Regions from separate parts of the Pseudomonas sp. DC1.2 genome, predicted to be linked through region 1. Evidence: riboswitches for the same ligand, from Rfam matches in the RefSeq annotation. Region 1 holds a riboswitch; the other holds the start of a gene.
What was found. A riboswitch is a leader RNA that binds a small molecule or an ion and turns the genes downstream of it on or off. The one in region 1 is predicted to bind cobalamin.

Region 1 (9,289 bases):
CAGCGTACTTGGCCAGTTGATCGAGCCGTGAACGGCTGCGCGCTGTTTGCCTTGCCGGCCGTTATCGAGCCGTCCTGGCTGGGGTCTGGCATTCGCCCCCGCGTCAGATCGAGGGCGAATGCCTAAGGCTTTTTTGGCCAGCTCGGCACGTCGCGTCGCGCGCCGACCGGCAACGCCGGCGCAGGCATTTCACCCCATTGACCTTGGCCCTCACTCGGCTTGGCGGATTGCGCAGATGGCGACTGCGGCGTTTGAGACGACTGCGGTGCCGCCGCTGCCTGCTCACGCCGGCGATGACGCAAGGCAAACTCGGCGACCGCGTCGATATCTTCATCACTGATTGTTCGGGCCCCGCGCCAGGCAGCATGGGCCCGAGCCGCCCGCAGCCAGACCAGATCAGCCCGTAGCCCATCGACACCCGCCGCAAAGCAGCGCTCAGTGATCTGCGCCAACGCTTCGTCGTCGAGGGGAATGTTTGCCAATGCCTCACGCGCTTGCTGGCAACGTTCGCGCAACGACTGTTGCTGGACTTCCCAATCGGCACAAAAACCGTGTGGATCACTGTCGAAATCCAGCCGCCGCCGAATGATCTGACCGCGTTCGGCAGGTGCAGTCTGACCGCTCAGGGCGACATTCAGCCCAAAGCGGTCCAGCAGTTGCGGACGCAGTTCGCCCTCTTCCGGGTTCATGGTGCCAATCAGCACAAACTTCGCCGAATGCCGATGGGAAATGCCATCACGTTCGATCAGGTTGGTCCCGCTGGCCGCCACGTCCAGCAGCAAATCCACCAAGTGATCGGGCAACAAGTTGACTTCATCGACGTACAGCACGCCGCCATCGGCCTTAGCCAACACCCCCGGAGAAAATTGTGCGCGGCCCTGGCTAAGCGCAGCGTCCAGGTCGAGGGTGCCCACCAGCCGTTCTTCAGTCGCACCGAGCGGCAGCGTGACGAATTGACCACTGGCCAACAAATCCGCCAAGCCGCGTGCCAGCGTGGACTTGGCCATGCCACGCGGGCCTTCAATTAACACACCACCGATTTTCGGGTCGATGGCGGTCAGGTACAGCGCCAGCTTCAAGTCGTCAGCGCCGACCACGGCACAGAGCGGGAAATGCGGGGTGTCAGTCATGGTTAACTCTCGGTCATGGTCGATGATTGATGGTTCCCGCACGCTGCGTGGGAACCATCAGACCTCAGGAATCTTCTTCTATATCCAGCAACAGATTTTCCAGCGCGTCGCGGTACTCGCCCGGTTCCTGCCACAAACCGCGCTGCTGGGCTTCCAGCATCCGCTCCGTCATATCGCGCAAAGCATGAGGATTATGCTCGCGGACAAAATCGCGCGTCGCCGGGTCCAGCAGGTAGGCGTCCGCCAACAAGGCGTACTGGTGATCATCGATCAGGTGCGTGGTCGCGTCGAAGGCGAATAGATTATCAACCGTCGCCGCCATTTCAAACGCGCCCTTATAGCCGTGGCGCTTAACCCCCTCGATCCACTTCGGATTGGCCGCACGGGAGCGAATCACCCGGTTCAGCTCTTCCTTGAGGGTGCGAATTTTCGGCAGGTCCGGCTGACTGTGGTCGCCGTGATAGCTGGCCGCCGATTCGCCGCTGAGGCTTTCAACGGCGGCCAGCATGCCGCCCTGGAATTGGTAATAGTCATTGGAGTCGAGCACGTCATGCTCGCGGTTGTCCTGATTCTGCAAGACCGCTTGCACTTGACTGAGGCGCTGAGCGAACTGTTCGCGGGCCGCCGTACCCTCGTCAGATCCGCCGTAGGCGTAACCGCCCCAGTTCAGATAAACCTCGGCCAGGTCTTCACGACTTTGCCACAGTCGACCGTCGATAGCGCCCTGCACGCCCGCTCCGTAGGCACCGGGTTTGGCGCCGAAAATACGCCAACCCGCCTGACGCTGAGCAGACGCTTCATCCAGGCCCGATTGGCGCAGCGTTTCACGCTCGGCGCGGACCTTGGCGGCCAACGGATTGAGGTCGTCCGGCTCATCCAGCGCCGCCACCGCTTGCACGGCGGCATCGAACAGGCGGATCAAGTTGGCGAAGGCATCACGGAAAAAACCCGAGACGCGCAAGGTCACGTCCACTCGTGGCCGGTCCAACAGGCTTAGCGGCAGAATCTCGAAATCATCGACCCGCTGACTGCCGGTGGCCCATACCGGACGCACGCCCATCAACGCCATGGCTTGGGCAATATCATCGCCGCCGGTACGCATGGTGGCGGTGCCCCAGACCGACAGCCCGAGCTGGCGCAAATGGTCGCCGTGGTCTTGCAAGTACCGCTCAAGAATCAGGTTCGCCGACTGAAATCCGATGCGCCACGCTGTGGTGGTTGGCAAGTTGCGCACATCCACCGAGTAGAAGTTGCGCCCGGTGGGCAGCACGTCCAGACGCCCACGACTGGGTGCGCCGCTAGGCCCTGCCGGGACAAACCGACCGCTAAGCGCGTCCAGCAAACCGCGCATTTCGGCGGGACCACAGGCGTCCAGACGCGGCGCGACCACGTCACGTAGCCCGTCGATGATCGCGCTCACGTCAGACCAGCCCGTTTCCTTTAAGCGCGAGCCTGCCTCCGGGAGACGATCAGACGATGACGATGTCTCAATCAACATGGTTAATGAAGGGGCAAGCGCTTCGCGAGCAGGCTCGCCCACGTAAGGACCGAGTCCGGTCTGAGGCGGGTTCAACGCCTGCGAGATCAGGTGCGCGGCGAACAGTTCCAGGCGTTCGCGGGTATCGCCTGCCGTGCGCCATACGTCATCGCTGACGGTGAGCAGTTGCGCCGGTTTCGGCCCGACCCAAGGGTCGGCCAGCGCGCAATCCAACGGATCGAAGCCCAAGCAAAACGCTTTGGCCAGCGCCCGCAGCAGGCTTGACTGGGCGCCGCGACCATCGCCCCGTGGAATGCGCAGCAACGCCAGCAAGGTGTCGATACGCAAACGCCCGGTGGGCGACTCGCCAAAAATGTGCAGGCCGTCGCGGATCTGCGACTCCTTTAAATCGCACAGGTAGGTATCCAGCCGCGGCAACCAGATTGCAGCGTCGGCGGCACTGTCGAGTTTTTCATCCAGTTGCAGCTCGCGGTCGATCTGCGTCTCGCGCACCAGTTGCAGAATGTCACGCTGCAACTCACGGGCGCGGCGCGGATCAAGCAATTGCGCTTCGTAATACTCGTCGGCGAGCAATTCAAGGTTACGCAGCGGACCGTAAGTTTCGGCACGGGTCAGCGGCGGCATCAGGTGATCGATGATCACCGCTTGCGTGCGGCGCTTGGCTTGAGCGCCTTCGCCGGGGTCGTTGACGATAAAGGGATAGATGTTCGGCAGCGGCCCGAGCAACGCATCCGGCCAGCAGTTCTCGGACAGCCCGACACCTTTGCCGGGCAGCCATTCGAGGTTGCCGTGCTTACCGACATGGACCACACCGTGGGCGCCGTAGGTGTTACGCAACCAGAAGTAAAACGCCAGATAGCCGTGGGGCGGCACCAGGTCCGGGTCGTGATAAACCGCGCTCGGATCTACCTGATAACCCCGAGCTGGTTGAATACCGATAAAGGTCAGACCCAAGCGCAGGCCCGCGACCATCAACCGACCGTCGCGGAACATTGGATCACTGTCGGGCGGCCCCCAACGCTCCAATACCGCCTGGCGGTTGGCTTCGGGCAGTGCGCTGAACATCAAAAGGTAGTCGTCCAGCGCCAGGCTTTGCTGACACGGCCGCTGATCGAGACTGTCGAGGTCATTAGTGACTCCGCCGAGCAACTGCTGGATCAATGCGGTGCCGCTGTCCGGCAGTTCGGCCGGCACCGGATAACCCTCTTGATGCAGCGCACGCAGAATATTCAGCGCCGCGGCCGGGGTGTCGAGGCCTACGCCATTGCCGATACGACCGTCGCGGGTCGGGTAGTTGGCCAGGATCAGGGCGATGCGTTTTTCGGCGTTGGGCACTCGCCCCAGATCGATCCAGCGCCGCGCCAGCTCAGCAACGAAGTCCATGCGCTCAGGTTGTGGCCGATAGCAGACCACATCGCACTGACCGCGCTCGCTGCGCCAGGCCAGGTCTTTGAAGCTGATCGGGCGACTGATGATCCGCCCGTCGAGTTCCGGCAACGCGATGTGCATCGCCAGGTCTCGCGGGCCGAGGCCTTGTTCGCTGGCGCGCCAGCCGGGTTCATTGTCTTGGGCACAAATCGCCTGAATCACCGGGATGTTGCGACGGAACGGCCGCAGGTGTGGCGCTTCAGGACTGGATTGGGCAAACCCGGTGGTATTTAGAATCACCCCGGCCTCGACCGCATCCAGCCAGTCCTCGACCGCCGCCAGGCAGCCAGGCTCTTTGAGACTGGCCAACGCGATGGGTAAAGGGTTTAGCCCCGCCGCTTGCAAGCGCTGGCAAAAAACATCAATGAAACCGGTATTCGCTGCCTGCAAGTGCGAACGGTAGAACAGCACCGCAGCCACCGGCTGGTCGACTTTCCAGTCCGCTTGCCAATCCTTGAGTTCAGCCAGACTTTTTTGCGGGTGATAAATCGCCGTGCGCGCCAACGTTTGTGGCTCGGCCCAGGCATAGTCTCGGTCCAGCCAGCGATTGGCCAGGCAGCGGAAAAAATCCAGCGCGTTGCTCATGCCGCCCTGACGCAGAAACTGCCAGAGGCGATCGCGATCGCTGGCCGCCACGGTGCTTAAGTCACTGAGTTCGGGGTCAGGACGGTCATCGCCGGGCACCAAAATAAGCTGCACGCCGCGCTCCGCCAGTTCCACCAATCGCTCGACGCCGTAACGCCAATAGCCAATGCCACCGTGCAGCGAGATCAAAATGACTTTGGCGTGGCGCAACACTTCATCGACGTACAAATCGACCGACGCATGGTTCTGAACCTGCATCGGGTTGGCCAGACGCACACTCGGGTAATCGTCGGGCAACTGTTGCGCCGCCTCGGCGAGCAGCGCCAGGCTGGAGTCGCCGCTGCACAGGATCACCAGCTCGGCGGGCGTTTGTCCAAGGTCGGCGATGTTGTCATCCGACACGAAACCGCCGGGCTGAGTCCTGAGCAGGTGCATGGCTTAAACGCTGAGCGCAGCGCGCAGTTGCGCTTCGAGCAGAGCGGCGTCCAGTTCCTGGCCGATCAACACCAGGCGCGTGGTGCGCGCTTCATCGGCGCCCCACTGACGGTCGAAGTGCTTGTCGAAGCGCGTGCCCACGCCTTGGATCAGCAAACGCATCGGCTTGTTCGGGATCGCGGCGAAGCCTTTGACCCGCAGGATGCCGTGCTTGACCACCAACTGGGTCAACGCATCCATCAGCAGGCTTTCGTCGGCTTGCGGCAATTCGATTGAGATGGAGTCGAACGCGTCGTGGTCGTGATCGTCCTCACCGTCGTGGTGATGGTCATGATGGCTGTGACGGCTGTCGATGTGTTCTTCGGAACCCGCGCCGAGGCCGATCAGCACGTCCAACGGCACGCGTCCGCTGCTGGCTTGGATAACTTTCACCGCAGCCGGCAGCTCTTCGGCGACTTCCAGGCGCACGCGGGCCAGGTCTTCAGGGCTGATCAAGTCGGCCTTGTTGAGGATCACCAGGTCGGCGCTGGCCAGTTGGTCGGCAAACAATTCGTGCAGCGGCGACTCGTGATCCAGGTTCGGATCGAGTTTGCGCTGAGCGTCGACCTGGTCGGGGAACGCGGCGAAGGTGCCAGCGGCCACGGCAGGGCTGTCGACCACGGTAATCACCGCATCAACGGTACAGGCGCTGCGAATTTCCGGCCACTGGAAGGCTTGAACCAATGGCTTCGGCAAGGCCAGGCCAGACGTTTCGATGAGAATATGGTCGAGGTCGCCGCGACGGGCCACCAGTTCGCGCATCACCGGGAAGAACTCTTCCTGAACAGTGCAGCAGAGGCAGCCATTGGCGAGTTCATAAACACGCCCGTTGGCCTCTTCTTCAGTGCAACCGATGGAGCACTGTTTGAGGATTTCGCCGTCGATGCCCAACTCGCCGAACTCGTTGACGATCACCGCAATGCGGCGGCCCTGAGCGTTGTCGAGCATGTGCCGCAGCAAGGTGGTTTTGCCCGAGCCGAGGAAACCGGTGACGATGGTGACAGGGAGTTTGGCCAGTGTTTTCATCGGATGCCCTTTGGCAAGGTGGCGGGCATACGGGACGACAATCGCGGCCAACGATGCGCGCGCGGAAGAGTTCGCCACCGGATCACCCCGCCCGGTTGTAGTGAGAATCTGTGACGAGGCAGGTCTCCTGGCTGACGGTGTGCCAGTCGGTTGACTGGCATTTGCTGCGCCTTCCCGTTCGCCCAATGAAGTGGGCTTGCAGTGGCGTGGCAGCGAACATCACCGTTCACAGTTGCGGGGGCAGCCGCGGCATCGACCGCGTTCCCTTCTTAGCTTCGACAAACGCCGAAGAACCTCGAAAGCGCAAGGCTACGCATCGTCTGGGGGCGGGTCAATGTCTTGTCGCGTCCGCGCCGCTACCGTTGCGAGGCTGCTCGCGACAACGTTCCTCCAGTTCGGCGTTGAGAACCCTTGCCAATTGACTCCCCGCCCCCACCCGTGGTCTGCTGTGCGCCTTGTTACGGGTGCCCTTCATAGGGTGAAACGGGAAATCGGTGAATCATGTGCTTTACTCTTAAAGCCATGTCAGTCCGATGCTGCCCCCGCAACGGTAAGCGAGCGAAGAATCAGATCCACTGTGCCGACAACGTCGCATGGGAAGGCGATTCTTGCAGGTTCAGGCGCAAGCCTTGGCCCCTCGTGAGCCCGGAGACCGGCCCGCAACACATCGATAACAAACCCGCGGTGGGCGGGCGCTGTTTGAACTTCTGCATGCCTGTCGCGCAGGGGGTCTTCATGCGCTCTATTCACCCGCTGACAGACCAGAGGGAAGCGCCATGTCGATCATCAGCAGTACAACCAGCCGCACCACTAGCAACACTACAACGCTGAGCCAACGCCTGACCGCCGCTATCGGCGCATCGATTCTCGGTGCCTGCCTGGTGTACTTCGCCGGTTTCTCGCACATTGATGCGGTACACAATGCCGCACACGATACCCGTCACAGCTCCGCGTTTCCGTGCCATTGAGACCTGCCCAAATGATCAAGCGTATAGCGCAAACCGCAGGTTTCACCGGGTTGCTGGCCGCCCTGCTGCTGACTCTGCTGCAAAGCTTCTGGGTGGCCCCGCTGATTCTGCAGGCAGAGACCTACGAAAAGTCCCCAGCGACTGAAACCCATCAACATGCCGAAGGCGCGATGGTGGGCCACACTCACGACGCCGAGGCCTGGGAACCGGAAAACGGTTGGCAGCGCGTGCTGTCCACCACCGGCGGTAACCTGGTCGTTGCGGTGGGCTTCGCGCTGATGCTGGCGGGCCTCTACACTTTGCGCGCCCCCACCCGCACCGCTCAGGGCCTGCTCTGGGGCCTGGCGGGTTATGCGACCTTCGTGCTGGCGCCAACGTTGGGCCTGCCACCTGAGTTGCCGGGCACTGTCGCCGCCGATCTGGCGCAACGACAGACCTGGTGGATCGGTACTGCAGCGTCTACCGCTGCCGGTATCGCCCTGATCGTGTTCAGCCGTCACTGGCTGATGAAAATCCTCGGAGTGGCTATTCTGGCGGTTCCGCACGTGATCGGTGCGCCACAACCGGAAGTCCATTCGATGCTGGCTCCGGAAGCGTTGGACGCGCAGTTCAAAATCGCTTCGCAGCTGACCAACGTAGCGTTCTGGCTGGCCTTGGGCCTTATAAGCGCCTGGCTTTTCCGCCGCAAAACCGACGGTCAATACCACGCATGACGAGTAACCGCGCAGCGCCGACCCTGGTGGTCGGCCTGGGCTGCCAGCGCGGCTGCCCGGTCAGCACGCTACGCGCACTGCTTGATCAGGCGTTACAGGCTCATCAAATCGAATTGCGGATGATCAAGGCCCTGGCCAGCATCGACCTGAAACGCGATGAACCGGGGCTGATAGAGTTGGCCGCGCAGTTGTCCCTGCCATTGATGTATTTCAGCAGCGAACAGCTGGCTCGCTATCAATCACAGTTGAGCCATCAATCACAGATCGCCTTCGAGCGCACCGGTTGTTACGGCGTGGCGGAAAGTGCAGCCTTGGCGTTGGCGGAGCAACTGGTCGAGGCCCCGGCAAAACTGCTGGTATCGCGACAGAAATATGCCCAGGCGACCCTCGCGGTAGCCAGTGCGGCACAACCCCAGCGCTAATCCGCCCTCTCGATCATGAGCAATCTTCATCTGAAGCGTTCTCCACGCCCTTTTTCTTACAGGAACCGACGATGACCGTCTATTTTATTGGCGCGGGTCCCGGCGACCCGGAACTGATCACCGTCAAAGGCCAGAGGCTGATTCGCAGTTGCCCGGTGATCATCTACGCCGGCTCGCTGGTGCCGGCTGCGGTGCTTGAAGGCCACCGGGCCGAACACGTAGTCAACAGCGCCGAGCTGCACCTGAAACAGATCATCGAACTGATCAAAAACGCCCACGCCAACGGCCAGGACATCGCCCGCGTGCATTCCGGCGATCCCAGTTTGTACGGTGCAATTGGCGAACAGATTCGCTACCTGCGCGAGCTCGATATTCCCTTTCAAATCATCCCTGGCGTCACCGCCACAGCAGCCTGCGCCGCGCTGCTGGGGGCAGAACTGACGCTGCCAGACGTTTCGCAGAGCGTAATTTTGACGCGTTACGCCGACAAGACGGCGATGCCGGCGGGCGAAGAGCTGGGCAGCCTGGCGCAACACGGCGCGACCATGGCGATTCATCTTGGGGTCAATCATCTGCACAAGATCCTTGCCGAGTTGCTACCGCATTACGGCGCAGACTGCCCGATCGCCGTGATTCACCGGGCGACGTGGCCGGATCAGGACTGGGTGGTAGGGACATTGGCCGATATCGCCGAGAAAGTTGAAGCGAAAGGGTTCCGACGCACGGCGCTGATCCTGGTGGGCCGGGTGCTTGGCAGCGATCATTTCAGTGAGTCCTCGCTGTACCGCGCGGGGCATGCGCATTTGTACCGCCCTTAGCAGCCTCTTCGCGAGCACGCTCGTTCGCAATTGGGCGCTCGTCAATCCAGGGCGAGCCTGCTCGAGAAGGCATCCTTGAACATCACCCATAAAAAAACGGCGCTCACGGGGCGCCGTTTTTTATGTCGCAGCGAACACCTTAGTAGTAGGCGTTTTCTTTCTGCGTGTGGTCGGTTACGTCGCGAACGCCCTTGAGCTCCGGAATACGCTCGAGCAGGGTGCGCTCG
Region 2 (9,289 bases), 1.2 Mb from region 1:
ATGGCAAGCCAAGTGGCACCTGTGGCTCGGCGACCAAAAAGAAGCCGGGAGTGTGCAGGGCGCCAGTCAGGCCGCCGTAGTCGATGCCGTTATGTTGGCGGTCAGTGAGCGCCTGGCGCCCCGTTTCGTCGTGAAAGCCGGTGCTTCGAGTGAGCAGTTGCTGGAAGTGCAAGGCATGAACCTTGAGCATTACGCGGCACTCGGGCATTTACTTGAGCCTTTCGGTGCGCGTTTGGTCAGCGTCGATGGCGAGCGCATTGTTTATCGGGTCAATGGCAGTCCCGAGCAGTTGAAGTCGCAGTTATCGCTGGCGAAGTTGCAGCAGGTTCCGGCGGGCGAGCTAACGGCTCCGGGCGTTTCCGGCCCTGTTGCGATCGATGGTTCATCCCCGGCCACAGCGCCGGCCGCACAACTGCGGTTCCGTTGGTAAGTTTTTCTTTCCTTATATAAATGCAGGAGTGGTTCATGGTCGATATGCGGCGTTGGTTCTGGTTGGGTGGCGTGGTGCTGCTCTGCGGGTTTGTGTGGCTGCTGCATCCGATCCTGACACCGTTTCTGGTGGCGCTGCTGTTGGCCTATCTGTTCGATCCTTTGGTGGATCGCCTGGAAAAGCTTGGCCTGTCGAGGACGTGGGGCGTGGTGTCGGTGTTTGCGTTGTTCACCCTGATCGTCACGACGCTGATGCTGGTGTTGGTGCCGTTGCTCGCCAAGCAGCTGTTTCGTCTCTACGAGCTGGCACCGCAGATGCTCGATTGGTTGCAACACACGGCCGTGCCGTGGGCGCAGTCGAAACTGGGTCTGGCGGATGGTTTCTGGAAGTTCGACAAGGTCAAGGCGGCGATCAGCGAACACATGGGGCAGACCACCGATATCGTCGGCGTGGTCCTGAGCCAGGCGACCGCTTCCAGTCTCGCGTTGATTGGCTGGCTGGCGAACCTGGTGCTGATTCCAGTGGTGAGTTTCTATCTGCTGCGCGACTGGGATCTGATGATGGCGAAGATTCGCAGCCTGTTACCGCGAGACCGGGAGGAGCGCATTGTCGCCCTGGCCGGTGAATGCCATGAAGTGCTCGGGGCGTTTGTGCGCGGTCAGTTGCTGGTGATGCTGGCGCTGGGTGTGATCTACGCGGCAGGCTTGATGATTGTCGGGCTGGAGTTGGGGCTGTTGATCGGCCTGATCGCCGGTTTGGCGGCGATTGTGCCGTATATGGGGTTTGTGATCGGAATTGGCGCGGCGTTGATTGCCGGTCTGTTCCAGTTCGGTGGCGACCTGTATCCCATGATCGGCATCGTCGCGGTGTTTATGGTCGGGCAGGCGCTTGAAGGCATGGTGTTGACCCCGTTGCTGGTGGGGGACCGAATCGGCCTGCATCCGGTGGCGGTGATCTTCGCGATTCTGGCTGGCGGTGAGTTGTTTGGTTTTACCGGTGTATTACTGGCCTTGCCCGTGGCAGCGGTGATCATGGTGCTGGTGCGTCATATGCATGATTTGTATAAAGATTCAGATATTTACAGCGGCGTCGACGATCCAGAGCTATAGGGCTTGTTGAGCGCTCGTCGCGGGCCACCCGGTTCACTGCCGGGTTGGCCTCTTTCCGTCCGGCGGTGATCACCGCGTGTGCCAAAGAAACTGTCATAAAAGCAGTGCGCTAACGCAAACCTTTGATTTTGCTTGTGGTCTGTCGCATTGTGCGGGCTGCCTCACGGGTATAAACTTCGCAAACTTTACACAGAGGCCACTAATGGTTCCTTTGGAACTGTTCAGTCAGCATGAAACCGATTCAGCTGCCCCTAGGTGTTCGTCTGCGTGACGACGCCACCTTTATCAATTACTACCCAGGCGCCAACGCGGCTGCACTCGGCTATGTCGAGCGGCTTTGCGAAGCTGATGCTGGGTGGACTGAAAGCCTGATTTACCTTTGGGGTAAGGACGGAGTAGGGCGCACGCATCTGTTGCAGGCGGCCTGCCTGCGCTTTGAGCAAATGGGGGAGCCAGCGGTGTATTTGCCACTGGCTGAATTGTTGGATCGCGGCATTGGAATCCTCGACAACCTCGAACAATACGAACTGGTCTGCCTTGATGATTTGCAGGCGGTTGCCGGGCGAGCGGATTGGGAAGAGGCGTTGTTCCATCTGTTTAATCGCTTGCGTGACAGCGGTCGGCGTTTGCTGATTGCCGCATCGACTTCGCCTCGCGAATTGCCGGTCAAGCTGGCGGACTTGAAATCGCGCCTGACCCTGGCGCTGATTTTCCAGATGCGCCCCTTGTCTGACGAAGACAAATTACGAGCCTTGCAGTTGCGCGCTTCTCGGCGTGGTCTGCATCTGACCGATGAAGTCGGGCATTTTATTTTGACCCGGGGCACCCGCAGCATGAGTGCGCTTTTCGAGCTGCTTGAGCGTCTCGATCAGGCCTCCCTTCAAGCTCAGCGCAAGCTGACGATCCCTTTCCTGAAAGAAACCCTGGGCTGGTAAAGACCCTTTTAAAACGGGCTCTGTAGCGGGTTTGGCATATTTCAGGCGCCAAGAAATACGCTTTCCTACGGGGGCGTAGGCTGCGCAAATGTTTTAAAAGGGCTTAAGCGCTTAGATGTAAACGAGAAACCGATAAGTCACATAAAGATCGATTGAATTTGCAAATCAGGTCGATAGCGGGCATAGTCTCGGCTTCTTTACAACTCTCAGCCACGGTCGTGCCCATGCTAAATCGCTTCGCACCCCTCGTGCCTCTCGCACTCGTCACCCTGTTGTTTGGTTGCGCTGCTCACTCTCCAGTGTCCCAGCAAGAGCAGCAACAGCAGGTTAAAAACTCTGCTACCGCCCAGTCTTCCGTTATTTACCAGGAAGAAATGGCCACCGAAAAAGAACTGGCAAGCTTCGCCGATGGCAAGTCTTACCAGCTTCCGGTTCTGGCCGACAGCATCCTTGAACGAGGCATGTCCCTGATCGGTACCCGTTACCGTTTCGGCGGCACCTCTGAAGCTGGCTTCGACTGCAGCGGCTTCATCGGTTACCTGTTCCGCGAAGAGGCGGGCATGAACCTGCCGCGCTCCACCCGCGAAATGATCAACGTGGATGCGCCACTGGTTGCTCGCAACAAGCTCAAGCCAGGTGATTTGCTGTTCTTCGCCACGAATGGCCGTCGCGGTCGCGTCAGCCACGCCGGTATCTACCTCGGTGATGACCAATTCATCCACTCCAGCAGCCGCAAAAGCGGTGGTGTGCGGGTTGATAGCCTAGGCGACAGTTACTGGAGCAAAACCTTCATCGAAGCTAAGCGCGCACTCGCGATGGCGCCCACCGTCGTCACTGCTCGCAAGTAATCGGCCGAATTGTCGTCAGATATTGACGACAAAAGCCCTCTTGGCAAGCGAGTAGGCGGATAGTTTGTAAGGTGAACTTAAAGTCTTACTTGAAGTTTGGCTCATAGGCGCTAGAATCCTGATCTATTATTGATGGCAAACCGCCTGCGCTCTGCGCCGGCGGTTTTGTTTTCTGCCTTCCCGGCAGAAAAAGCCGCAGCCAGATCAGGGTGTTCTGCTTATGACGATGTCGGCCCGCCTCACACTTATGCTCTTGGCAGCGCTGCTCAGCGGCTGTGCCAGCCGAACGCCTCCTCCTGCGCCAGTGGTTCGTGCCCCGCTTGTTTTCGGCTCCTCGCAAGCATTCTCGCCTGAGGCAGAAGACGTGTTGTTTCGCGCCTTGGGTCTCGTGGGTACGCCTTATCGCTGGGGCGGCAACACGCCAGACTCCGGTTTTGATTGCAGTGGGCTGATCGGCTATGTGTACCGCGACGTCGCAGGCATTTCCCTGCCGCGCTCCACCCGCGAGATGATCGTCATGCAGGCGCCGAATGTGGGCAAAGAAGGCCTGCAAACCGGTGATCTGATCTTCTTCGCCACCAATGGTGGTTCTCAGGTCAGTCACGCGGGCATCTACGTCGGCGAAGGGCGCTTCGTCCATGCGCCTGCCACCGGTGGCACGGTGAAGCTCGATAGCCTGTCCAAAGCCTACTGGCAGAAGGCATATCTGAGTGCCAAACGCGTTTTGCAGCCTGAGCATCTGGCACGTAACCCCTAGTCGAGAGTTGCCATGACCGCTCGCACGCTCAACCTCGATGATGCCCTGTATCGCTACGTACTCGACGTCTCCCTCAGGGAAACGCCGTTGCTCAAGCGTTTGCGCGATGAAACTCAGGCGTTGCCCATGGCGCGCTGGCAGGTGGCACCGGAGCAGGGGCAGTTTCTTGCGCTGTTGGTCAAACTCACGGGCGCCAGGCGTTTGCTGGAAGTCGGTACCTTCACCGGTTACAGCGCCCTGTGCATGGCGGCAGCGTTGCCCGATGACGGCTCGCTGATCTGTTGCGATATTGCGGGTGACTACAACGCCATCGCGCTTCGTTACTGGCAGGAGGCCGGGCTTGACGGGCGAATTGAGCTGCGCCTGGCGCCTGCTCTGGACACCTTGGCCACGCTTGAGACGCTCGGTTCGTTCGACCTGATTTTCATTGACGCTGACAAGGCTAACTACCCGTGCTACTTGGAGCATGCGTTGCGTTTGCTACGTGTCGGCGGCCTCGCGGTGTTCGATAACACGCTGTGGAGCGGGAGAGTGCTTGAGACTCATCCGGACAGCGCAGACACCCGAGCCATCCAGGCGCTCAACCTCGCCTTGAAGGATGACGCACGAGTCGATCTGTCGTTATTACCGTTGGGGGATGGGTTGACCCTGTGTCGCAAGCGCTGACGCCAATTAATGTGGGAGCGAGCCCGCCCCCACATTTGCCACGTATTGGCAGTCAGCGTGTTATTTAGCGGCCGAAACCCGCCACACCTTATTCCCCACGTCGTCCGCCACCAGTAAGTCCCCCTGCTGATCGATCACCACGCCCACCGGCCGGCCCATGGCATTTTCGTCTTTGTCGAGGAAGCCGGTCAGTACATCCATCGGCTGCCCGTTGGGTTTGCCGGCCGCGAACGGTACGAAAATCACCTTGTAGCCACTGTGTGGTTTGCGGTTCCAGGAGCCGTGCTGACCGATGAAAGCGCCGTTGGTAAACGGCGCTGGCAGTTTGCTGCCTTGGGCGAAGGTCAAACCCAGCGAGGCCGTGTGAGGGCCAACCGCGTAATCCGGCGCAATGGCTTTTGCAACCAGGTCCAGGTTCTGTGGCGTGACGCGCACGTCGACATGTTGGCCGTAGTAGCTGAACGGCCAGCCATAGAACGCGCCGTCCTTGACTGAGGTGATGTAGTCCGGCACCAGGTCACTGCCGATTTCGTCGCGCTCGTTGACGGCGGTCCAGAGCGCACCGCTGGTCGGTTCCCAGCTCATGCCGTTGGGGTTGCGAAGGCCGGAGGCAAAAATCCGGTGCTTGCCGGTGGCGCGGTCCACCTCCCAAATGGCAGCGCGACCTTCTTCGGCGGCCAGACCGTTTTCGCCAACATTGCTGTTGGAGCCGACGGTGACGTACAGCTTGCTGCCGTCCTTGCTGGCGATGACGTTTTTAGTCCAGTGATGGTTTATCGTGCCGCCCGGCAAATCGACGACTTTGGTCGGCTGCGCAGTGATGGATGTTTCGCCGTCCTTGTAAGGAAAGCGGAGCAACTTGTCGGAGTCGGCGACGTAAAGATCGTTGCCGACCAATGCCATGCCGAATGGCGAGTTGAGATTTTCCAGGAATACGGTGCGCGTTTCGGCGACGCCGTCGTGGTCTTTGTCGCGCAACAGCGTAATACGATTCGCGCTTGGGACGCCGGCACCGGCGCGGCCCATGACTTTCTTCATGACCCAGCCGCGGATGCCAGTGGCGTCATCAGGTTTGGGCGGGGCGTTGGTTTCAGCCACCAGTACGTCGCCATTGGGCAATACGTATAGCCAGCGCGGGTGATCCAGGTTTTCGGCAAAGGCAGCGACCTTCATGCCCTGGGCAGCTTTGGGAGTCACACCATTCGCCCAGCCGACCGCCGGGGCGATGTTCACCGTCGGAATCAGGGTCTTGTTCGGTTCCGGCAGCGTGGGCGACGGTCCGGTGCCGTCCGAGACTTGCAGGCGGGAGGACTCACCGCAGGCGGCGAGCCCTCCGGCGAGGGCGATGACGAAAACGAACTGAGGCTTGAGCATGCTGATCTTCTTCCCTATGAATGCAGTGTCCTATTCATAGAGAAGCGTAGACGTTCGATGGTTCAACCCATTAGCCACGCGCTTCCTTGAACAGTACGGCGATGCCGGGGTGATAGTGACCTGCTTCGTTGCGCAATTTGCGGTAGGCGTAGGGGAAATACCAGGCCACGGCGCAGGTATGTTCTTTTTGCAGGTCGTCGACCATGTCCTGGAGTTCTTCCGGAGTGGCACTGTGCTGGCTCTTGTGGGGTGCAACGAACAGGCAGCCGAGCTTCAGGTCGCTGGCGTGGCTGATACGCTTGGCGTCACTGGCAATGTCCTGAAGGGCTTGCTTGAGGTTCAGGTTGTTGACTCGGGGCCAGCGCTGGGTGGTCTGGAGCCAGGCACGTTCTTCATGGGTAGCGATCAACAGGTCGGTGCGCGCGTTGCGTTCGCCGTCTTCGGTCTGTTTACGGGTCGGGGCCTGTTGCAGTGTGACCATTTCGGCCATCCAGGCCGCCGCCGATAGCAAGCCGAGATTGGCTTTTTCGTCGTGCCAATACGGTGTGTCTGCATCGCCGCGTATGGCGTTGTAGCGGTCGATACAGTCAATCCAGCGTTCCAGCAGTGGACGCAAGAATTCCAGCTTTGGATTGCTGATGATCATGCCTTGCATGGGACTCGTCCTTGTTATTGTGGTGTCGATGTGTGGCTCTTTGATATCACTGCGCTCAGTGTGGCACAAGATTGGCGCCAGTAAATTGATCGACAGCAGTTATTCGCCCAGCGGCGTCCCGTCTTCAATTGACGCTCCACCCCCAACCCTCTAACCTTCGCGGCTTGTTTCAGGTGCTCTGTGGCTGCGGTCGACAGGGTGAAACAGGGAAGCCGGTGAGTGAGTTATGTCTGTCTATGAAAAACCACGATCCCGGCGCTGCCCCCGCAACGGTAAATGAGTGAAGGCTGTGCCTTGAGCCACTGTGCCGTTTGTCGGCATGGGAAGGCGCGCAGTCAGGCGTGATGCCGCTCATGAGCCCGGAGACCGGCCTGATCCATCCAGCGGCATCACGGTGGGCGATGCCAGGCTTTTTGCCGTCTATTCTTGTGCCTGCCCGCCGTTATCCAGCCTCAACGGAGAGCTTCCCATGACCGATACCCCCGACCGTGACGAACGCCATTTGGCGCGCATGTTGCGCAAAAAAGCCGTGATCGATGAACGCATCGCTAATTCGCCGAATGAGTGCGGCCTGCTGCTGGTGTTGACCGGTAACGGCAAAGGCAAAAGCAGTTCGGCTTTCGGCATGCTCGCCCGATCCATGGGGCACGGCATGCAGTGCGGCGTGGTGCAGTTCATCAAAGGGCGCCACAGCACGGGCGAAGAGCTGTTTTTCCGTCGTTTCCCGCAGCAGGTGCGTTTTCACGTGATGGGCGAGGGCTTCACCTGGGAAACCCAGGACCGCCAACGTGATATTGCTGCCGCCGAAGCGGCGTGGGCCGTCTCTCGCGAACTGCTGAGCGATCCGTCGATTGGTCTGGTGGTGCTCGATGAGTTAAACATCGCCCTCAAGCACGGTTACCTCGACCTCGATCAAGTGCTCAGCGACTTGCAGGCCCGTCCACCAATGCAGCACGTGGTCGTCACCGGTCGCGGCGCCAAGCCGGAACTGATTGAACTGGCTGACACCGTCACCGACATGGGCGTGGTCAAGCACGCGTTCCAGGCCGGGATCAAAGCGCAAAAAGGCGTCGAGCTGTGAATACTACTTTATGAAAAACAGTCGTCACTGCCCGGCGGTATTGATTGCCGCGCCGGCTTCCGGTCAGGGCAAGACCACCGTCACCGCCGCACTGGCCCGTTTGCATCGGAATCAGGGGCGCAAGGTTCGCGTGTTCAAATGCGGCCCGGACTTTCTTGACCCGATGATTCTTGAGCGCGCCAGTGGCGCGCCGGTCTATCAGCTGGACATGTGGATGGTCGGCGAGCAGGAAAGTCGTAGGCTGTTGTGGGAAGCGGCGGCTGATGCGGACCTGATTCTGATCGAAGGCGTCATGGGCTTGTTCGACGGTACGCCATCCAGCGCCGACCTGGCGCGACACTTCGGCGTGCCGGTGCTTGGCGTGATCGATGGCACCGCAATGGCCCAAACCTTTGGCGCTTTGGCCCTTGGACTGGCGCGTTATCAGCCGGACTTGCCCTTCGCGGGGGTGTTGGCCAACCGCGTGGGTACGTTGCGTCATGCGCAACTGCTTGAAGGCAGCCTGACGGAGGGCTTGCGCTGGTACGGCGCGTTGTCGAGGGAAACCGGCATCGAATTGCCGAGTCGCCATTTAGGCCTGGTTCAGGCCAGTGAGTTGAATGACCTCGATCTGCGCCTTGATGCAGCGGCCAATGCGCTGGCCTCCAGTTGCGAAGTGGCGCTGCCGCCGGCCGTCGAGTTCGCGGTCCCGGATGTGATCGCTGTCGAGCCGTTGCTCGCGGGTGTGCGCATTGCCGTGGCCCGTGACGAAGCATTTGCCTTCATCTACGGCGCGAGTCTGGATCTATTGCGAGCGATGGGCGCCGAGTTATCGTTTTTCTCGCCGATCCGCGACACCCAGTTGCCGCCCGCCGACAGCCTGTATCTGCCAGGCGGCTACCCCGAGTTGCACCATGTGACGTTGTCACAGAACACCTCGATGCTGAACGCGATCCGTGAGCACCATGCTGCCGGTAAGCCGCTGCTGGCTGAATGCGGCGGCATGCTGTACCTGCTCGATTCGTTGACCGATGTTGACGGCGCGCGTGCAGAAATGGTCGGCCTGCTGGCGGGGGACGCCGTGATGCAAAAGCGTCTGGCGGCGTTGGCCCTGCAAGCGGTCGAGTTACCAGAAGGATTGTTGCGCGGGCACACCTATCACCACTCGTTGACCAGCACGACGCTTGAGCCGATTGCCCGGGGCCTTAGCCCTAACGGTGGGCGCGGCGCGGAGGCGGTTTTCCGGCAGGGGCGGATGACCGCTTCGTATGTACACTTTTATTTCCCGTCCAATCCGGCGGCGATTGCTGCGCTGTTTGCGCCTGACCCTGAGGTCGTTTTCGCAAGCAGACTCGCTCCCACCGGTGAGCAGGTTCTTTGCGTCAGCACCGCTTCACAGGGGGGAGCGGGCTTGCCCGCTAAGAGGCCGTGACCGATAACGCATTCGGTGAAGCC

Region 2: linked by a shared signal. The riboswitch ahead of cobO (cob(I)yrinic acid a,c-diamide adenosyltransferase) and the one ahead of cobW (cobalamin biosynthesis protein CobW) in region 1 are both predicted to bind cobalamin.

What each region holds. Positions count from the first base shown of each region.
Region 1 is NZ_CP133782.1:3,014,805-3,024,093, forward strand. Features, by position in the region: gene RHM68_RS13610 (vWA domain-containing protein) at 1-120, opposite strand, end outside; gene RHM68_RS13615 (ATP-binding protein) at 123-1,130, opposite strand; gene cobN (cobaltochelatase subunit CobN) at 1,195-5,076, opposite strand; gene cobW (cobalamin biosynthesis protein CobW) at 5,080-6,141, opposite strand; cobalamin riboswitch at 6,241-6,454, opposite strand; cobalamin riboswitch at 6,587-6,817, shown strand; gene RHM68_RS13630 (CbtB domain-containing protein) at 6,918-7,109, shown strand; gene RHM68_RS13635 (CbtA family protein) at 7,121-7,822, shown strand; gene RHM68_RS13640 (cobalamin biosynthesis protein) at 7,819-8,244, shown strand; gene cobM (precorrin-4 C(11)-methyltransferase) at 8,316-9,062, shown strand; gene nfuA (Fe-S biogenesis protein NfuA) at 9,202-9,289, opposite strand, start outside.
Region 2 is NZ_CP133782.1:1,811,355-1,820,643, forward strand. Features, by position in the region: gene RHM68_RS08220 (DUF2066 domain-containing protein) at 1-430, shown strand, start outside; gene RHM68_RS08225 (AI-2E family transporter) at 466-1,539, shown strand; gene hda (DnaA regulatory inactivator Hda) at 1,770-2,474, shown strand; gene RHM68_RS08235 (C40 family peptidase) at 2,699-3,322, shown strand; gene RHM68_RS08240 (C40 family peptidase) at 3,543-4,079, shown strand; gene RHM68_RS08245 (class I SAM-dependent methyltransferase) at 4,092-4,745, shown strand; gene RHM68_RS08250 (sorbosone dehydrogenase family protein) at 4,806-6,119, opposite strand; gene RHM68_RS08255 (hypothetical protein) at 6,190-6,774, opposite strand; cobalamin riboswitch at 6,929-7,164, shown strand; gene cobO (cob(I)yrinic acid a,c-diamide adenosyltransferase) at 7,244-7,855, shown strand; gene RHM68_RS08265 (cobyrinate a,c-diamide synthase) at 7,866-9,266, shown strand; gene bluB (5,6-dimethylbenzimidazole synthase) at 9,263-9,289, shown strand, end outside.